2 regions of the Sphingomonas sp. SL1004 genome follow, and region 2 is predicted to be linked to the other one. Evidence: riboswitches for the same ligand, from Rfam matches in the RefSeq annotation. Region 2 holds a riboswitch; the other holds the start of a gene.

Region 1 (9,116 bases), 1.3 Mb from region 2:
ACCGAAGATCCTGACGCATCCGCTCGTCGCGGCTGGCGCACTGGCCTTGGCGATCGGCGAGATGGCGGGCGACAAGCAGAAGACCGCGCCCGACCGGATCGTCCCGATCGGCCTCACCGCACGTTTCATCACGTCGGCGATCGCCGGCGCCGCACTCGCCCCGCGCAAACACCGCTGGCTGGCGGCAGCGGTCGGCGGGGTCACCGCGGTCGTCGCTTCCTATCCCGGCTGGCGACTGCGCATGGCAGCGATGGCCGATCACGGCCAGACCCCGACGGGGTTCGTCGAGGATGCCGCCGTGCTTGCCGGCGCCGCAGCGATCGTACGCCACCACGCCGCCGTCGCGTAACCTCACGGGAGATACGGCAATGGACGGAAAACGGATGGCCGGCGCGATCTTCGGCGGGGTGGTCGCGGGCCTCGGTATCACCGCGATGCTGATGGCGGGCGAGACGAAGAACGGCGAACCCTCAGAACTCGCGCTGCTGGAACGGGCCAGCGCGCACAAGCTGGGTGTACACGTGCCGCCCGATACGCGCTTGCCGGACACCGCCGAGCAGGCCGTGATCCAGGGCGGCCATCTGTTGCTGTCCGCCGCCGCAGGTGCGGTGTTCGCAGCGACCGTCGATGAGGATGCGGGTGTTGTGCGGTCGAGCGTCGCCTTCGGGCTGGCGTTCTACGCCGCTATGCACTGGATCACCGGACCGCTGCTCGGCGTCAAGAAACCCGAATGGCAGGCGGATGCGAGCACGATCGGGATGCACGCGCTGAACCACGTCGCGTTCGGCCTCGCGACTGCGCTTGGGGCGAAAGCGGCATCACGCTTGTAAAACCATAAAGGAAGGGCGCGCTTTCCGAGGGAAGCGCGCCCCTTCTGGTCAGTCGGCCTGATCGACCTGATCGAGATACGCGGCATAGCCCTGCGCCTCCATCTCGGCCTGCGGTACGAACCGCAGCGACGCCGAGTTGATGCAGTAGCGCAGGCCACCGCGGTCGCGCGGACCGTCGTCGAACACGTGCCCGAGATGACTGTCGCCACCGGCGGAGCGGACCTCGGTCCGGACCATGCCGTGGGTGCGATCGTGCAGCTCGGCGACGTTGGCGGGCTCGATCGGCTTGGTGAAGCTCGGCCAGCCGCAATGCGAATCGAACTTGTCCGCCGACGCGAACAGCGGCTCGCCGGAGACGATATCGACATAGATGCCCGGCTCCTTGGTATGGAGATAGGCGCCCGTCCCCGGCCGTTCGGTGCCGCCCTGCTGCGTCACGTGGAACTGCTCGGGCGTCAGCGCGGCGATCGCTTCGTCGGTCTTGGTATAGTCGGTCATCGGGGTCTCTCCCTCGGCTCGGCGCCGGTTGGTCGATCGATCCGGGCGTGCCACGCTCGATCGACAGGTTGCTCCCGCAATATAGTGCGCGCCGCCGCCGACGAAATGACCGTCAGGTTGGAAAGTGCGCGGCGGTCATGGGCCGTGCGGCGCGCCAGCGACGATAGCCCATGATGGCCAGCGCGATCATCGCCGCATACAGGCCCGCAGTCAGCATCAGGCCCTTGGCGACGAACATCCCGACATAGAGGATGTCGACCGCGATCCAGAGCAGCCAGCTGGCCGAATGACGCCGCGCGGTCCAATATTGCGCGACGAGGCTGAAACTGCTCAGCGCGGCGTCCATCCATGGCAGCGCCGCGTTGGTATGGTGGCTGGTGAACCACCCGATCGCGACCGCGCCGACCGCGCCCGCGGCCAGCCCCGCCAGCGCGCGCGCCGGGCGCAGCGGCGCCACGACGACGTCGCCCGTATCGTCCTTGCCGCGCGCCCAGGCGATCCAGCCATACAGGATGGCGATCCCGAACAGCGCCTGCAGCACCATGTCGGCATAAAGCCGGACGTCGAGGAACAGCGAGAAATACAGCGCGCAGGCGACCAGGTTGACCGGCCAGCACAGCATGCGACGTTTTGCGGTGAGCCAGATCCCGGCAAAGCTGACGATGACCGCGACGATCTCGAGCGGCGTCATGCGCTGCGCGCCCCGCCGTCGATCCGTCGCAAGAACACCTGTCCCGGCGCCGACAGGAACCAGTTAGCATGGCCGACCAGATACCCGTCCCATGCCAGCGCAGCGGAAGCCGGGTCGGCGACCACGTCGGTGAAGTAATCGACCTCCGACAGCGCGAATTCGAGATGGACCAGCGGCAGCAGGCGCACGATCGTCGCAATCTCTGCGCGGCTCAGTGGCAGGACCGTCGCGTAGCCGGCAAGCAAAGCGAGCGCCGCGTCGGGATCGCCGATATCGTCCGCCCCCTGCCCCAGGTCGAGCGCCACATTGGGCCCCAGATCGAGCCCCAGATCAAGCCACCGCACTGCGGTCCGCTCGATGGCGGTGGCGATATCGTGGACCGCGCAGGTGCGATCGGCCAATCCGAAATCGAACACCGTCCGCACCGTGCCGTCGTCCGCCCAGAGCAGGTTGGACGGATGCCAGTCGTTATGCGTCCACACGCGCGGCTGGTCGGCCAGCAGCGCGGGCAGGCCTTCGCCCAGCGCACCGAACAGGCGCGCGAGCTCCTGCCGCCAGGGTCGCGTGGCCAGGAACCGCGCCAACGCCGGACGTGCGGCGACATAGGCCTCAGCTGCTGCCATCGGATCGGCCGCGGGCAGGATCGTGAAACTGGCGACCAGAGGTTGCTGCAGACGCGCGGGGCCTGCGAAACTGCGCGCCGCACTGTGCAACCGAGCCAGCGCCACGCCGGCGGCATGCGCCTGCGTGTGCGACAGGAACGGGGTCCACGACAGCCGGTCGCGGTACAGGTCCGCCCCCGGCGCCGCGCGGTGCAGTTCGTACGTCCATGCGCCGATCGCGACCGCGCTGCCACCGTCCGCCGTCGCCAGGATTTCCGGCACCGACACGCCTGCATTCGCCAGATGCGCGATGAACGCATGCTCTTCGGCCAGCCCCTCGATCGATCGAAGGCGGCGATGGTGCCGCTTCAGCAACAGCGCGCCACGCGTCGTATGGACCAAGGCCGCCGCGGAGAACGGCCGCGGGGAATGCCAATGCAGCGCCGTCATCCGTCCCGCCGCCGGAAAACGCGCGAGCGTGTCCACGGCGTCCTCCGCGGTGATCGCGGGCCAGGTCGGCGGCTCCATCTCGGTGCCCATGCCGTGGACCAGATGATCGGCGGGCGCGGGTGCAGGTGCGGGTGCGGACACGGCGTTCACCTCAGAACGCCCGCGAGACCGTCGCCATCACCGCCGCCCCGCTGCCGATATAATAGGCCGGCGGCGCGCCAGCGATGACGGTGCCGCCGCGGCCGACCGTATCTTGCGCGTTGGTGCTGACCGCCTGCACGCCGGCCAGGACATGCGGGTCGGTGACGTTGATTGCATTGATCCGCAAATCGGTGCGCTTGCCGTCGAGCCATTCCGCGAGGTGCATACCGACCGACAGGTCCAACGTCGCATAGCCCTTGATCCGCTCGTCGTTCATGAACGTCGCATATTGCCGGCCAAGATATTTCGACGCGACGCTGCCGAAAAAGCGCCCATCGTCATACGTGCCGCCCGCGCCGAACTGCACGGTCGGGCTGGATACCGCATGCTTGCCCCTGGTCGGTAGGAAGTCCCCGCCGACCGGCAGGTCGTCGTCGATCCGCGCATGCAGATACTCGCCCGACAGATACAGGCTGACACCGGCGATCGGACGGTAGTCGATCTCGGCATCGACGCCGTACGAGGTCTGCCCGCCGGCATTGAGCGTCGCGTTCACCTGCGCGCCGCCCTGGTCGATCACGGTCGCCAGCTGCCGGTTGCGGAACGTGTAGTGGAAGCCGGTAACCGATGCCGAAAGCTGCTCGCCGATGAAGCGATAGCCCAGTTCCTGCGACACCGAATATTCGTTCTTGAGCGCGTTGGTGCCCTGCGTGACCACCTCGCCGCCATAATAGCTGTTGTAGAGCGTGAACTCGTTCGGCGTGCGGAAATTGGTCGTAATATTGGCGAAAACCTGTTGCCGATCGTCGATCCGGTAATGCACCGCGGCGCGCGGCAGCGCTGCGAAACTGTCCTTGCGCACCGTGTCCTGCGGCCCCGGCAGGTAATTGCGGCCGTTGCGTAGCAAGTCGACGCCCTTGAACCCGACATCGACCGTCAGCCGCGGCGCGACGAGTATGCTGTCGGCGACGAAAAAGCTCTTCGTCACCGTAACCGTGCGCTGGTTCTCATAGGCGAGCAGGCGCCCGTCGGCGGTGCGGATCGCCTTGGCGCGGTAGCCCCAGCGATCGAACGGCTGTCCGTCCGCGTCGACGCTCGTGTACGACTGCGTGACGCGGTCGGTGCCGTAGTCGAACCAGAGCCCGGCCGTGATCGTATGCACCCCCGCCTTCAGGGTCAGCTTGCTCACGTTGCCGGTCCGCATCTGATCGCCGGTATAATTGCCGAGCACCGTCGCCAAGCCATCTACAGCACCCGGCAGCGCGATCGGCTGGGCCAATTCTTCGGTGCCGAGATAATTGCCGGTCGTGGTCAGCTGCGTCCCGTAAGGCGAATTGCCATATCCGAACTGGAGATAGCTCGTGCTGTCGAGCGCAAGCCGGTCGCTCAGCACAAGATGCACCGGTGCTGACCCGTAGAGATTGCGGAACGGCGCGCGGTACAGCCGCCAGTAGTTGGTGTTCCCCTCGCTATACCGCTTGTCGTAATTGAACCCGCGACCTTGCGCGTTCCATTCGGCCAGCGTCGGGCTCGGATAGCTCGACGAATTCGCATCATTGTACGACAGCGCAAGGCTGGCGCGGTTGCCGTTGCCCCATTCGTTCAGCAGCTTGGCGTCGATGTGCTGGCGGGTGTCGTGGCCCGCGCCGCGCCAATTGTCGGCACGCGTGTTCGAATAGGACAGGAACGCCTTCAGCCCGGTCTGACCGATCGTCCCGCTATCGATCCGCACGAAGCCGCGCCGCGCCGCGTAGCTGCCGAGCGACAGGTCGACGACCCCGGCCGGATGCGTCTTGGGATCGTCGAGCGCCAGCGACAACAGCCCGCCAGCCCCACCCACGGTCGGCGAACCGATATCGGCAGAACCTTGCGCGAGCGTGATCCGCCGCAGATTCTCGGGGTCGGCGAACTGTGACGGGTATGCATAATAATAGCCGATGTCGTTCTGCGGCGCGCCTTCCATCAGCACGCCGATCTCGTCCTGGCCGAGACCGCGCAACGTCAGGCTAGAACTCGTCGACAGGCCGTATGGATCGCTCGACGCTACGTTCGCGCCGGGCAGCAACGTCACCAGCTGGAACGCGTTGAGCGTCGGCGCCTGTTTCACGATGAAGTCCGACGAGATCGCGCTCTGCGCTTTCGGCGCGCTTTGATCGGGCAGAAGGCCGGCAGGATCGGGCTTGCCGACGACCCGGATTTCAGCCGTATCGGATGCCACCTGCGCCGACGCTGACGTCGCGACGATCGTCGTGGACAAGGCCACGGCGAGCCACCTCACGCGGCGCTGCGAAGCCGCTCGTACGATGCGGGTCAAAACGGAAAACCAGTGTCGAAAACGCTCATGTCCACTCCAATCGGAGGGACGACGGGCCAGCCGCAGACCCTCCCTACGCCGGTATCAGCCGGATCAGGTTCAGCGGGTCATGGGCTGCTGCCCACCTCTCAGCCGCGCATGAGCGGCCCCCCGGGGATGGCGCCGCTTAGGCGGTCCCAGGGTGTGTGGAAAGTGCTATCGTCGTACCATCGCCGCGACGAAGCGAACGGCTTACTGATAATGGGTGATGTTCTCGAAGCCGGTATTGGTCTTCGCCATCTTCACCAGTTTCTTGATGTAGGATCGCACGTGCCGGTCGAAGCGCGTGTCGTTGTATACGCCGCTCCAGACATACTCGTCGCGATCCAGCAGCGTTGCCAGCCCCTTGGCGAACGCGTCCTGCGTCTCGATCACCGCATTCCGGTTCATCAGCGAACAGACCATTTCCTCCGCGGTCGCCTTGTCGCAATCGTCCTGCCGGTCGCGGCCGCCCTTCTCCGCGACGACCTGATCGGCACGCGCCGCCTCAGCCCGACTCGCCAGCCAGATACGGACGGTCGCACCGCTCCACGCCTTCGAAACCTCGTCTGCCACGTTCTCGACTCCAGTTCGCGCTCATCAATTCGAACGCGGCACGCCGATCGTGCTGTCGATACCGAACCGCGCATCGTCAATCACTTTGGTCCTGACCCGATATGCTGGCCAGTGCGGAGAGCCACCGGGGCAGACACCGGGGCAGGCAGCGGAAGTTTCTGATTAATCTGGGTTAGTTCGGCCATATCTGCAGGGAAAAATCGGAACGATCTGCCCCCTGCGAAGCTTGGTACGCGGGGCAGATACAGGGCGTTAACCACAATGACGATGAAACTTCTTGTTGCAGCAGCGTTGATCGGGACCTCGGGTGCCACGATCGCGCAGTCCACCACGTCGACAAACGCACCGCCGCCACCGGTTTTGCAGCATATCGCAACGCAACCTGCTGCCGCAGCGCCGGACATGCAGGCGGTGCTCAACCAGCTCCCGATACTGGGTGCCAAGCCGATCGAGACGCTGACCCCGGTCAAGGCACGGATCCAGCCGTCGGCTGCAGATGCAGCGCGCGCGGTGATGCGTCAAAAGGGTCTGTCGACCGCGCCCGATCCGGCAGTGACGACGCAGGACCTGCCCTATGGCAGCGATCCGATGCAGTTCGCCCGCATCTACAAGCCCGTCGCGGCAACCGGCGCACCGATGCCGGTCATCGTCTATTATCACGGCGGCGGCTGGGTGATCGCCGACGTCAACACGTATGACTCCGCACCCCGCCTTTTGTCGAAGCAACTGAACGCGATCGTCGTGTCGGTCGAGTATCGGCATGCGCCGGAATTCAAGTTCCCGGCACAGCATGACGACGCCTTCGCCGCCTATGCCTGGGTGATCCAAAACGCACAGTCCTGGGGTGGCGACACGACTAGGATCGCGCTCGCCGGCGAAAGCGCAGGCGGCAATCTCGCGGTCGCGACCGCAATTTATGCACGCGACAACAATCTGACGAAGCCGGTCCACATCCTGTCGGTCTATCCGATCGCCAACAGCAGCATGGATCTTCCGTCGCGCAAAGATTCGGCCGACGCCAAGCCGCTCAATACGGCAATGCTCAAGTGGTTCGGCAACTACTATACGTCGTCGATGGCCGACATGCAGGACCCGCGCCTGAACCTTGTCGGTGCGAACCTGCGTGGCCTGCCGCCGACGACGATCGTCAACGCGCAGATCGACCCGCTGCGCTCGGACGGCGAAACGCTGGCGGCGGCGATGAAGTCGGCCGGCGACAAGGTCGAGCAGCGCACCTTCCCCGGCGTCACGCACGAGATGTTCGGAATGGGGGCCGTCGTACGCGGTGCCTATGATGCGAACCAATACGCGATCGTCCGCCTGAAGGCCGCCTTCGGCATCCGCAACTGATCGATCCTGAGAGGACAATCCCCATGAAGACTTTGCTGATATCCGCTGCATTCGGTGCAGCACTCCTGGCGACCCCCGCGATGGCGCAGGTGATGACCCCGAGCGAATACGTCATGACTGCAGGCGCGAGCGATCTGTACGAGATCACGTCGAGCAAGGTCGTGCTCGAGACGACGCAGAACCCAGCGTTGCGCGATTTCGCGCAGACGATGGTGACGCAGCACACCAAGAGTACCGCCGACGTGAAGGCGGCGGCGATGAAGTCGCGCGTCAAGGTGACACCGCCGAAGCTCACGCCGCTGCAGCAGGAGCTGGTGACCGAACTGCGCGCCGAGAACGGCACAGCGCGCGATGCCGCCTATATCGCACAGCAGAAGGCGTCGCATGGCCAGGCTCTCGCCGTGCAGAAGGCCTATGCAACGGAAGGCACCGCGCCCGCGCTGAAGACCGCGGCTGCCGGGATCGTGCCGGTCGTCGAGCATCACATCATGATGCTGAAGACAATGTAACCCGCCCGGCCAGCCCTCGAACACCGCCCCATCACAGGACAGGATGAACCGACATGACGGACGATAGAACCGCTCATAACGACGATGCCCCACCGACGACGTGGAAAAAGGGCGATGCCCTGGCGGAGTCTGCAATCCCCGATGAGAAGGGCGGCACGTTCGTCGCGCGGGCCGTGACAATCAATCGGCCGGTCGGCGAAGTGTTCGCGTATTTCCGCGATTTTGCCAATCTGCCGACGTTCATGGAGAACGTCGAACGGATCGACATTCTCAGCGACACGCGGTCGCACTGGGTGGTGAAGGCCCCGGCGGGCAAGACCGTCGAATGGGATGCGGTCGTCACCGAGGAGGCGCAGGACAGCGTCATCGCCTGGACGTCCGAGCCGGGTGCCGACGTCGCCAACAGCGGCCGTGTCGAGTTCCGCGATGCGGGCGCCCGCGGCACGGTCGTCACCGCGACGATCGCCTATGATCCGCCCGCCGGTATCGTCGGCAAACTGATCGCCAAGATGTTTCAGCGCGAACCTGCGATCCAGGCGCGCCGCGACCTGCGCCGCTTCAAGCAATTGATGGAAACCGGCGAGATCGCAACCGCGGCGATGAACCGCAAACAACGCGAAGAGGAGATGGCCTGATGCGCGCTTTGGCATGGCACGGTAAGCACGACGTTCGTGTCGATACCGTCGACGACCCCGAAATCGTCAATCAACGCGACTGCATCATTAAGGTCACCGCGACGGCGATCTGCGGCTCCGACCTGCATTTGTACGACGGTTACATCCCGACGATGCAGGCGGGCGACATCCTCGGCCACGAGTTCATGGGCGAAGTGGTCGAGGTCGGCGCGAAATCGACCTTGAAGAAGGGGCAGAAGGTCGTCGTCCCGTTCACGATCTCGTGCGGCAGCTGCTATCATTGCGGCAAGCACCAGTATTCGGCGTGCGACAACGGCCTTCCCGCCGACAACCAGGACATCGCACAGGAGTTGTACGGCCAGCCCATGTCGGGCCTGTTCGGCTATAGCCACATGACCGGCGGTTATGCCGGCGGCCAGGCGGAATATGTCCGCGTGCCGTTCAGCGACGTCGGCCCGATCGTGATCCCTGACGGTGTCGAGGACGAAAAGGTGCTGTTCCT
Region 2 (9,116 bases):
ACGAGGCATTACTGCACAAGAACGAGGCGGTGCTGATCAAGGCACAAGCGTCGGATGCTTGGGGCTATTACCAGGCGGAAGACCTGAAGCGGCATCTGGCGGAGATGGAGGTCGATCTGGAACCGACGCGGCCGGACTCGAAGCGGGTTGCAGAGCACCGCGCTGACGTTGCGCGGTATCGGGCACGCGGTACCGAACTGCAGGCTCAGGCACAGGCGCTCGACCGGCAGTCGGCGGCGGCGAATGCGGAGTCGGACGAGGCGCTGCGGCCGCACACGATGCTGGCGCTGGCGGTGACCGCGTTGCAGGTGGCGATCGCGCTTGCCTCGATTACCGCGTTGACTGGGCGGCGCTGGCTGTTGTGGGTTGCGGGTGCCGCCGCACTCGCCGGGGTGGCGCTGGCGGGGTTTGCCTGGCTTTAATCCTCACCCGCTAGGGGGAGGTGTCGCCGAAGGTGACGGAGGGGGCGGATACGCAACCGATGTTGGCGCCGACCTCCCCCTCCGTCTGGCAAGTGCCAGCCACCTCCCCCTGGCGGGGGAGGATCGGGTCAGATGTCCTGGACCAGCCGGCCGTAGAGGTCCGGGCGGCGGTCGCGGAAGAAGCCGAACGCAGCGCGGTGGCGCTTGACGATGTCCAGGTCGATCGTCGCGGTAATCACGCCTTCGTCGTCGCGGCCTAGCTCCGCCAGGATGTCACCACGCTCGTCGGCGATGAAGCTGGTGCCGTAGAAGGTCTGGCCGTGCTCGACACCGACGCGGTTGGCGGCGACGATCGGCACGACGTTGCTGACCGCGTGGCCGACCATCGCGCGGCGCCACAGCCGTGCGGTGTCGAGCGAGGTGTCGTGCGGCTCGCTGCCGATCGCGGTCGGGTAGAACAGGATTTCCGCGCCCATCAACATCATCGCGCGCGCCGTCTCGGGATACCATTGGTCCCAGCAGACGCCGACGCCTAGCTTGCCGGCGGGGTGGGGCCAGACCTTGAAGCCGGTGTTGCCAGGGCGGAAGTAGAATTTTTCCTCATAGCCGGGGCCGTCGGGGATGTGGCTCTTGCGGTAGACGCCCTGCACGTTGCCGTCGGGGCCGATCATCGCGAGGCTGTTGTAATGATGCGGGCCGTCCGCCTCGAAGAAGCTGGTCGGAATGGTGACCTTGAGCGCCTCGGCGAGCGCCTGCATCGCGAGCACCGCCTTGTGTTCGCCGACCGGGGCGGCGTTGGCGAAGAGGCCCTCGTCCTCGACGCGGCAGAAATACTCGCCCTCGAACAGTTCGGGCGGCAGGATCACCTGCGCGCCCTTCGCAGCGGCCTCGTGGACGAGGCGCGACACGTTGGCGATGTTGCGGTCGATGTTGGGCGTGAAGCCCAGCTGCAGCGCGGCGACGGTGATCTCGGTCATGGCGGCGCATATAATGAGGGGGGACGCGATGTGCGAGCCTTTCGCTTCGCATCAAGACCCGCTCGGTCGCCGTTCCCCCGCGGAGGCGGGGGGCCAGGGTTACGGGCGTTGCCCTGCGAGATCCTGGGCCCCCGCCTCCGCGGCGGGACGAGTGGGACGATTGACACTCCCCTGCCCTGTCCGACATGCGACCGGAGATGATGACACCCAACCTCACCGAAAGCTGGCAAGCGCTGCGTGCAGAGTTCGAGGCGCCGTACATGCGGGCGCTCGATGCGTTTCTGGAGGCCGAACGGGCAACGGGGGCTCAAGTATTTCCCGACGATGCTAACCGGTTTCGGGCGCTGGAACTGACGCCTCTCGATCAGGTGCGCGTCGTGATCCTCGGGCAGGATCCGTACCACGGCGAGGGGCAGGCGCATGGGTTAAGCTTTTCGGTCCGCCAAGGCGTGCGGACGCCGCCTAGCCTGGTGAATATCTACAAGGAGCTGGAGGCGGATCTCGGCATTCCGCGGGCACGCCACGGCATGCTCGATCACTGGGCCGCGCAGGGCGTGCTGTTGCTCAACGCGGTGCTGAGCGTGCGGATGGGCGAAGCTGCGTCGCACCAGAAGCGCGGGTGGGAGCGATTCACCGATGCCGTCGTCGCGGCGGTGAATGCGCAGGACAAACCGGTCGTCTTCCTGCTGTGGGGGGCGTATGCGCAGAAGAAGGCGGCGTTCGTCGACGATATCGCGAAGGGCGGGCGGCATCTGGTGATCCAGTCCGCGCACCCGTCGCCGCTGGCCGCGCGGACCGGGTTCTTCGGATCGCGGCCGTTCAGCCGGGCCAATGAATTTCTCGAAACCCATGGGCGCGCGCCGATCGACTGGGCGCTGCCGGAGACCGACCGATGAGCGACGAATATGTGTACGACGAAGCGACCGGCGAGTGGGTTGCGGGCGGTGCGGCGATGGCTGTTGCGGCCGACGACAGTGCGGTCCTGGTACGGGATTCGGTCGGAAACGTGCTCGCGGATGGCGATCAGGTGACGCTGATCAAGGACCTGACCGTGAAGGGTGCGGGGCAGACCTTGAAGCGCGGCACGCTGATCAAGTCGATCCGGCTGACCGGTGACGCGCAGGAGATCGACTGTCGCTACGAGGGGATCAAGGGACTGGTGCTGCGGGCGGAGTTCGTCCGGAAGCGGTAAGGCGCGCGGCTAATCTTCGTACCGTTGGAGACTGTCAGTCCGGAGCAAGTCGCAATTTACCCGACGGAGGCGGCTTGCGCCGCGTTAGCTGAAGCTCGTCCTTGCGACCTGCCATGGCGTATATGGCGGAGGACTGGATCCGGTATTCGCGAAACAGCCGGTCGAGTTTCCGTGAATGCTGAGCGCCCAGTCGATCCGCGATCGCTGGGCAACGAACTGGACGTGCTTTTGCGCCGTTTCCTGAAAATGAGATTGCGCATTGCGGAGCAGTCTCAGCGCGTCGCGATGCTCGCCGAATTCCTCCATGAGCGGAGGTATGCGCAACGCGATGTCCGGAATATCGAGCGGCCTCGCTCTCAGCTCTTTCTCCAGAGGGAGGGCCTCCACACCCTCCATGACGACGTAGAGGCTCGATAGCCAGACCATCAGGAAGTATCGTCGCTCGATCACCTTGGCATGGGACAGGCCGGACGATGTGCCCGCCTTCCTGTCGAGCTTCATGAACTGCTCCAGCATATAATCTGCTGGCTCGAAATAATGCGCGACGAGCCTGAGTATCGGATCGTGGTTACGATGAGGCAGGCCGGCCCCACCGTTCTCTTCGATCCGGCGCCAAGCCTCGTCCATTAGTTCACTCCGCCGGCAAGTAGATTTCGCTGCCCTTCTCGCGGAACCGCTCGCTCATGTCGGCCATGCCTTTTTCGGCTTCGGCGTGAGTGCCCTTGGCGAAGATCGCTCGGTCGGTGTCGGTCTGGTCGACGTCTGCCGCGAGGAACGTGTCCGCTGGCGCGTTCTGCTTCGCCGCGAAGTCTCGCACCTCTTGCGTGATCTTCATCGAGCAGAATTTTGGGCCGCACATCGAGCAGAAGTGGGCGGTCTTGGCGCCTTCTGCCGGCAATGTCTGGTCGTGGTATTGCTCGGCGGTGTTGGGGTCGAGGGAGAGGTTGAACTGGTCTCTCCAGCGGAATTCGAAGCGGGCGCGGGACAGGGCGTCGTCGCGCATCTGGGCGGCGGGATGGCCTTTGGCGAGGTCGGCGGCGTGGGCGGCTAGTTTGTAGGTTATGACCCCGACTTTTACGTCGTCGCGGTCGGGGAGGCCGAGATGCTCCTTCGGCGTGACGTAGCAGAGCATCGCGGTGCCGTACCAGCCGATCATTGCGGCGCCGATACCACTCGTAATGTGGTCGTAGCCGGGGGCTATGTCCGTGGTGAGCGGCCCTAGCGTGTAGAAGGGCGCTTCGCCGCAAACTTCGAGTTGCTTGTCCATGTTCTCCTTGATCTTGTGCATCGGCACGTGGCCGGGGCCTTCGATCATGACCTGGACGTCGCTCTTCCATGCTCGGTGCGTAAGTTCGCCGAGCGTGTAGAGTTCGCTGAACTGCGCTTCGTCGTTGGCGTCGGCGATGCTGCCGGGGCGCAGGCCGTCGCCGAGGCTGTAGGCGATGTCGTAGGCCTTCATGATCTCGGTGATCTCGTCGAAGCGCTCGTAGAGGAAGCTCTCCTTGTGGTGGCTGAGGCACCATTTCGCCATGATCGAGCCGCCGCGCGAGACGATGCCGGTGACGCGCTTCGCGGTCATCGGGATGTAGGCGAGGCGCACGCCGGCGTGGATCGTGAAGTAATCGACGCCCTGCTCGGCCTGCTCGATGAGGGTGTCGCGGAAAATCTCCCAGGTGAGGTCCTCGGCGACGCCGCCGACCTTTTCGAGCGCCTGGTAGATCGGGACGGTGCCGATCGGGACCGGCGAGTTGCGGAGGATCCATTCGCGGGTGTCGTGGATGTTGCGGCCGGTGCTGAGGTCCATCACCGTGTCCGCGCCCCAGCGGATCGACCAGACGAGCTTGTCGACTTCGGCGGCGACGTTGCTGGCGACCGCGGAGTTGCCGATGTTGGCGTTGATCTTGACGAGGAAGTTGCGGCCGATCGCCATCGGTTCGGATTCGGGGTGGTTGATGTTGTTGGGGATGATCGCGCGGCCGCGGGCGATCTCGTCGCGGACGAATTCGGGGGTTACGAAATCGGGGATCTGTGCGCCGAAGGATTCGCCGTCTCGCTTGTAGTCTTTCAGCATGGCGCGGCCGAGGTTTTCTCGGGTGGCGACGTATTCCATTTCGGGGGTGATGATGCCTCGGCGGGCGTAGTGCATCTGGCTGACGTTGGCGCCGGCGCGCGCGCGAAGGGGGCGCTTGATGGTGGCGGGGAACTGGGGGACGCCGCCCGAGCGATCGGGGCCTAGCTGGCCGTTGTCTTCGGGGCGGAGTTCTCGGGCTTCGTAGGATTCCACGTCGCCTCTGGCTTCGATCCAGGCGCGGCGGAGTTGGGGGAGGCCGGCGTTGATGTCGATTGTCGCGCGGGGGTCCGTGTAGGGGCCGCTGGTGTCGTAGATGCGTAGCGGGGGTTCGCTGCAGGATGGGTCTAGGACGATCTCGCGCATGGCTACGCGGACGTCTGGGCTGGTCGGGACCGCGACGTGGATTTTGCGCGAGCCTCGGATCGGGCCGGTGGTTACGCCGATGTCTGCGGTTGCTGCGGGCTTTTCGGTGCGTGCTTCGTAATCGGCCATGCGCTTGCTCCTACGGGTCTCGGAGCAAAGGTTTACGGTTCTGTGGCGACCGCTCCCTCCCTCCGCCGGTATCAACCGGATCAGGTTCAGCGGGTCGAAGGCTCCTGCCTTCCTCTCAAGCGCGGATAAGCGCTCCCCCGGGGTGGGGTGAGCATAGGGGGCTGGGGGTGGGGTGCAATGGGAAAAGCGGGTTGGCGGTGCGGGGTGTGCGAGGCTCAGTGATTATTGCACGCTCGATAATGCTCCACCCCGGCGAAGGCCGGGGCCCAATTGGGGGACGGCGATAACGACGCGATGTGCTTCGTTATATCCGCCTTGCCAATTGGGCCCCGGCCTTCGCCGGGGTGGTGGTAGTGGGGGGCGGGTTTTTGATGGTGAGCGCACGCTTGCTGAAACGGAAAAGGCCGCTGCCCGGGTTGGGGCAACGGCCTTTTCCTTACTCCGCGCGCCGTCAGTCGTTAGCTAAGCTACGCCTTGTGGCGTGCTTTGCTGCGCTGGCCGGGCTGGGGCGAGTCCTGCGCCAAGTTGGTGCAGGCCGCCCGGCGCCTAGAACCTGAAGCTCACCGTGCCACGCAGGCTGTGCCAACGGAAATATTCGTCGCTGCGGCGGAAGGTGGTGCCGGTGGTATTGGGGGCGATCAGGAAGGGGTTGTTGGCGAGCAACACCGGGCTGCCGGCAAGCGCGGTGCCGGCCGTTACCTGGACGCGGGCGTCGTTGTCCTGATACTGGTGGTACATGTATTCCATGCCGATCGAGATGTTCTTGGTCAGCTTCTGCTCGATGCCGCCGCCGCCGAGAATGCCCCACTGGTTCTTCGAACCGGTCGCCGCGAACGCGTTGGCGGTGTTGGTGGTGAAGAACAGATTGTCGATCTTGGCATAGCCCGCGCCGAACGTGCCGTAGAACAGCGTGGTGTTGATGGCATAGCCCGCGCGACCGCGGACCGAGGCTTCCCAGTCGACCTTGCGCGACATGGTGTAGCTGGCGGGCGTGGTCGAGAAACCGGAGGTGCTGTCGGTGATGTCGGTCTTGCCGAATTCGCCGACGACGCCGACGACGATGTTGCCGCGCTGTGCGTCGAAGCCGGCACGACCGTAATAGGCCCAGCCGTCATCGTCGTTGCGGCAACCATAGGCCGCCGCACCGGTGCGCGCGGAGCCGTTGCAGAAGCCCGGCGAGAAGGCGTTGGCGCCGGTGATGGTGTTGACGTTCTCGTTGAAATTGCCGTCGCCGTTGCGATCGAACAGGATCGACGAGCCGACGTCGTTCTTCTGGACGTCATACCCGCCGGCCGCGCCGACATAGACGCCCGAGAACGGACGGTCCGCGGTAGTTTCCTGCGAGAACAATTGCGCCTGGGCCGGAACGGCAAAAAGGCCCGCGACGGTAAGGCCGGCGAGCGTCGTGAGCTTCGTAAGGTGCTTCATGGTCGTTCCCCAAACAAGGATCGCGGCGCTCCTGAATGCGCCGCGATCCGAGGTTTCTGATTTAGTCGGTGGCTGCGATCACGCGTTGGCGCCGCTGGTCCGCAGTGAATCGAGGCGGTTGTTCGTCCCGTTGGGGAAGAAGCCGCCGCCGATCCGTGCCGTGGGCGTCAGGTAGACGATGTTGTGCACCTGAGCGACCGAGCGGCTGTACGCCAGGCCGTTGGCATCGGTCGGCACGATGTTCGAGATCGTCGGATCCGAACCGGTGATGCCCTGATCGTCGTCGCCGATCACGCCCGTCGTCGCGTTGGTGACGGTGCCGTCGAGGCTGTCGCGTGCGTCGCTGATCTGGTTGGCGGCGGTAATCAGCGACGGGATCGGGTTCGGCGTCTGCAGACCCTTGCGGTACAGGATCGTACGGATCAGCCCTGCATGATACGCCTCTGCCGCGAGGATGCCGGCGGCCGCCTCGAGATAGGTCTTGTTGGCGATCAGCGGTGCGGCACCCTTGTAGGCCGAAACGCCGACGTCCTCGAAGATGTACGCGCCGAGCAGGAAGCTGTTGTCGTCGGCATAGGGGTTGAACACGCCCGTCGCACCGATGACGCCGGCCGCACGGGCGGCTGCCGTGAACGCGCCCGGCGCGGCTGCCGTGCCGACCGAGATATCGATCGCGGGCTGGGCGACGGCGGCAGTGCCGAGAGCCGAGCGCAGGAAGGCGACGTGTGCGACTTCGTCGATCGCGATTTCGCGCGCATACTCACGGACGACGGCGTCCTGGAACGGCACCTGTGCGCCGCCGGTGACGGCGCCCTGCGTACCGATGCCGGTCAACAGGCTGGCGTTCAGGCCGACGCCGAATGCCGCGAACGCGTAGAACTGCGCTTCGAGATATTCGAGGTTCAGTGCGACGTTGAGCACGTCGGCATCGTTGAGTGCGGCTGCCGGGGTCGGCGTGGGCGTCGGCGTCGGCGCAGGCGCGAGATCGGAATCGTCATTGCCGCAAGCCGAAAGCAGGCTTGCACCACCGATGGCGAGGGCCGAACCGCCGGCGAAGCGGAGGAAGCCGCGGCGTTCGTTACGGCGGGCGGCGATCGCGTCGAATATCTCGAGCTTGGTATTGAGATCGGTCATTGGGTTAATCCCCTGAATAGCGAAGAAGAGCGTTTGGCGAGGCTGCGATCAGACGGATCGATCAGGCTGCCGCGATGCTCGTCTTGATGTTGCCGTTCATGCCGTTCGGGTAAAACCCGCCGGCAGATGCCGCACCGCTGTTGAGATAGACGATGTTGAGCACCTGGCTCGTCGAGCGGCTGTAGGCGACGCCGTTGCTGTCGAGCGGGACGATGTTCGACACGGTCACCGCGGCCTGCGTGGTGGCGAGGTTGATCGGCGTCGCGCTGTACGACGAGATGCCCTGATCGATATCGTTGGTGCCGAAGATCGTCGTGTTGGCGCCGCCGCCGTCGAGGCTGTCGCGGGCCTTCGAAATAGCATCTGCGGACGTCCGCAGCGACGGGGTCGCGATACCCTTGCCGTATAGCGTCGTGCGAACGATCGCGGCGTGATACGCCTCGACTGCGAGCAGCCCGGCGGCGGCCTCGAGATACGCCTTGCTGGTGAGCAGCGGGGCAGCGCCCTTGTACGCGGTCACGCCGACGTCTTCGAAGATGAACGCGCCGAGCAGGAAGGCCTCGTCGGTGGCGTAGGGATCGAATGCCGTGCCAGCGGGAACGAGCCCGGCGGCCTGGGCGGCGAGCGAGAAGGCGCTGGTCGGTGAGACGCTGACGTCGATCACCGGCTGCGCCACGGCGGCGGTGCCGAGCGCGGTGCGGAGGAACTTGACGTGCGCGATCTCGTCCTGCGCGATCTCACGCGCGTACTGACGGACGATCGGATCGGTGAAATTGACCTGGCGACCACCACGGACCGCACCCTGGTTGCCGGTGCCGGAGAGCAGGCTGTTGTCGAGCCCGGTGCCGTAGGCGGCATAGGAATAGAATTGCGCCTCGAGATATTCGAGGTTGAGCGCGAAGTTGAGGACGTCGGCGTCGGTGACGGACTGGGCCGCAGCCGAAGTGGAGAACGAGAGCGCGGTCGCACCCGCTGCGGTGATCGCAGCAGCGCCGAGCGCGTTCTTGAAGAAGTCACGCCGGTCGTTGCGTCGCTCTACGCGGGCATCGAGGGCTTCGATCAGGTGCACGCTCTCAGTCATATTCAGGGTCCTCCCCTTGCTGTTGCGGACGTCGATATGCTCTGCGGCCATCGCGCAATCGACCAGCACCAGACGAGGTTCGAATTAACGAACCCGATCGTAACACCCTCGATTGCGGACATAAAAAAAGCCGTCCGCGTCGAGTAACGACTGCGGACGGCTTTTGGATGCAGGGTTCAAGACCCTATCGAAAATAATTAGATCAGACGGGAACGGCTTACGTTTCCTTGCTCTCCCGCGAAGGAGGAAGCCCAATATGGGCCCGACCTTTGCGGGGAAACGAGCCCTCCAGCCTGACAGAATTGCGGCGGCCCTTGGT

What was found. A riboswitch is a leader RNA that binds a small molecule or an ion and turns the genes downstream of it on or off. The one in region 2 is predicted to bind thiamine pyrophosphate.
Region 1: linked by a shared signal. The riboswitch ahead of AC3D24_RS19380 (TonB-dependent receptor) and the one ahead of thiC (phosphomethylpyrimidine synthase ThiC) in region 2 are both predicted to bind thiamine pyrophosphate.

Annotation. Positions count from the first base shown of each region.
Region 1 is NZ_JBYMUX010000001.1:4,192,947-4,202,062, reverse strand. Features, by position in the region: gene AC3D24_RS19405 (DUF4126 family protein) at 1-349, shown strand, start outside; gene AC3D24_RS19400 (hypothetical protein) at 369-830, shown strand; gene msrB (peptide-methionine (R)-S-oxide reductase MsrB) at 879-1,328, opposite strand; gene pnuC (nicotinamide riboside transporter PnuC) at 1,441-2,019, opposite strand; gene AC3D24_RS19385 (phosphotransferase enzyme family protein) at 2,016-3,161, opposite strand; gene AC3D24_RS19380 (TonB-dependent receptor) at 3,223-5,469, opposite strand; TPP riboswitch at 5,580-5,689, opposite strand; gene AC3D24_RS19375 (hypothetical protein) at 5,758-6,120, opposite strand; gene AC3D24_RS19370 (alpha/beta hydrolase) at 6,382-7,470, shown strand; gene AC3D24_RS19365 (DUF4142 domain-containing protein) at 7,494-7,979, shown strand; gene AC3D24_RS19360 (SRPBCC family protein) at 8,033-8,614, shown strand; gene AC3D24_RS19355 (zinc-dependent alcohol dehydrogenase) at 8,614-9,116, shown strand, end outside.
Region 2 is NZ_JBYMUX010000001.1:2,845,588-2,854,703, forward strand. Features, by position in the region: gene AC3D24_RS12845 (DUF4337 domain-containing protein) at 1-422, shown strand, start outside; gene aguB (N-carbamoylputrescine amidase) at 551-1,399, opposite strand; gene ung (uracil-DNA glycosylase) at 1,597-2,295, shown strand; gene AC3D24_RS12860 (alkylphosphonate utilization protein) at 2,292-2,591, shown strand; gene AC3D24_RS12865 (hypothetical protein) at 2,676-3,218, opposite strand; gene thiC (phosphomethylpyrimidine synthase ThiC) at 3,223-5,154, opposite strand; TPP riboswitch at 5,195-5,304, opposite strand; gene AC3D24_RS12875 (outer membrane protein) at 5,701-6,582, opposite strand; gene AC3D24_RS12880 (ferritin-like domain-containing protein) at 6,661-7,716, opposite strand; gene AC3D24_RS12885 (ferritin-like domain-containing protein) at 7,778-8,797, opposite strand.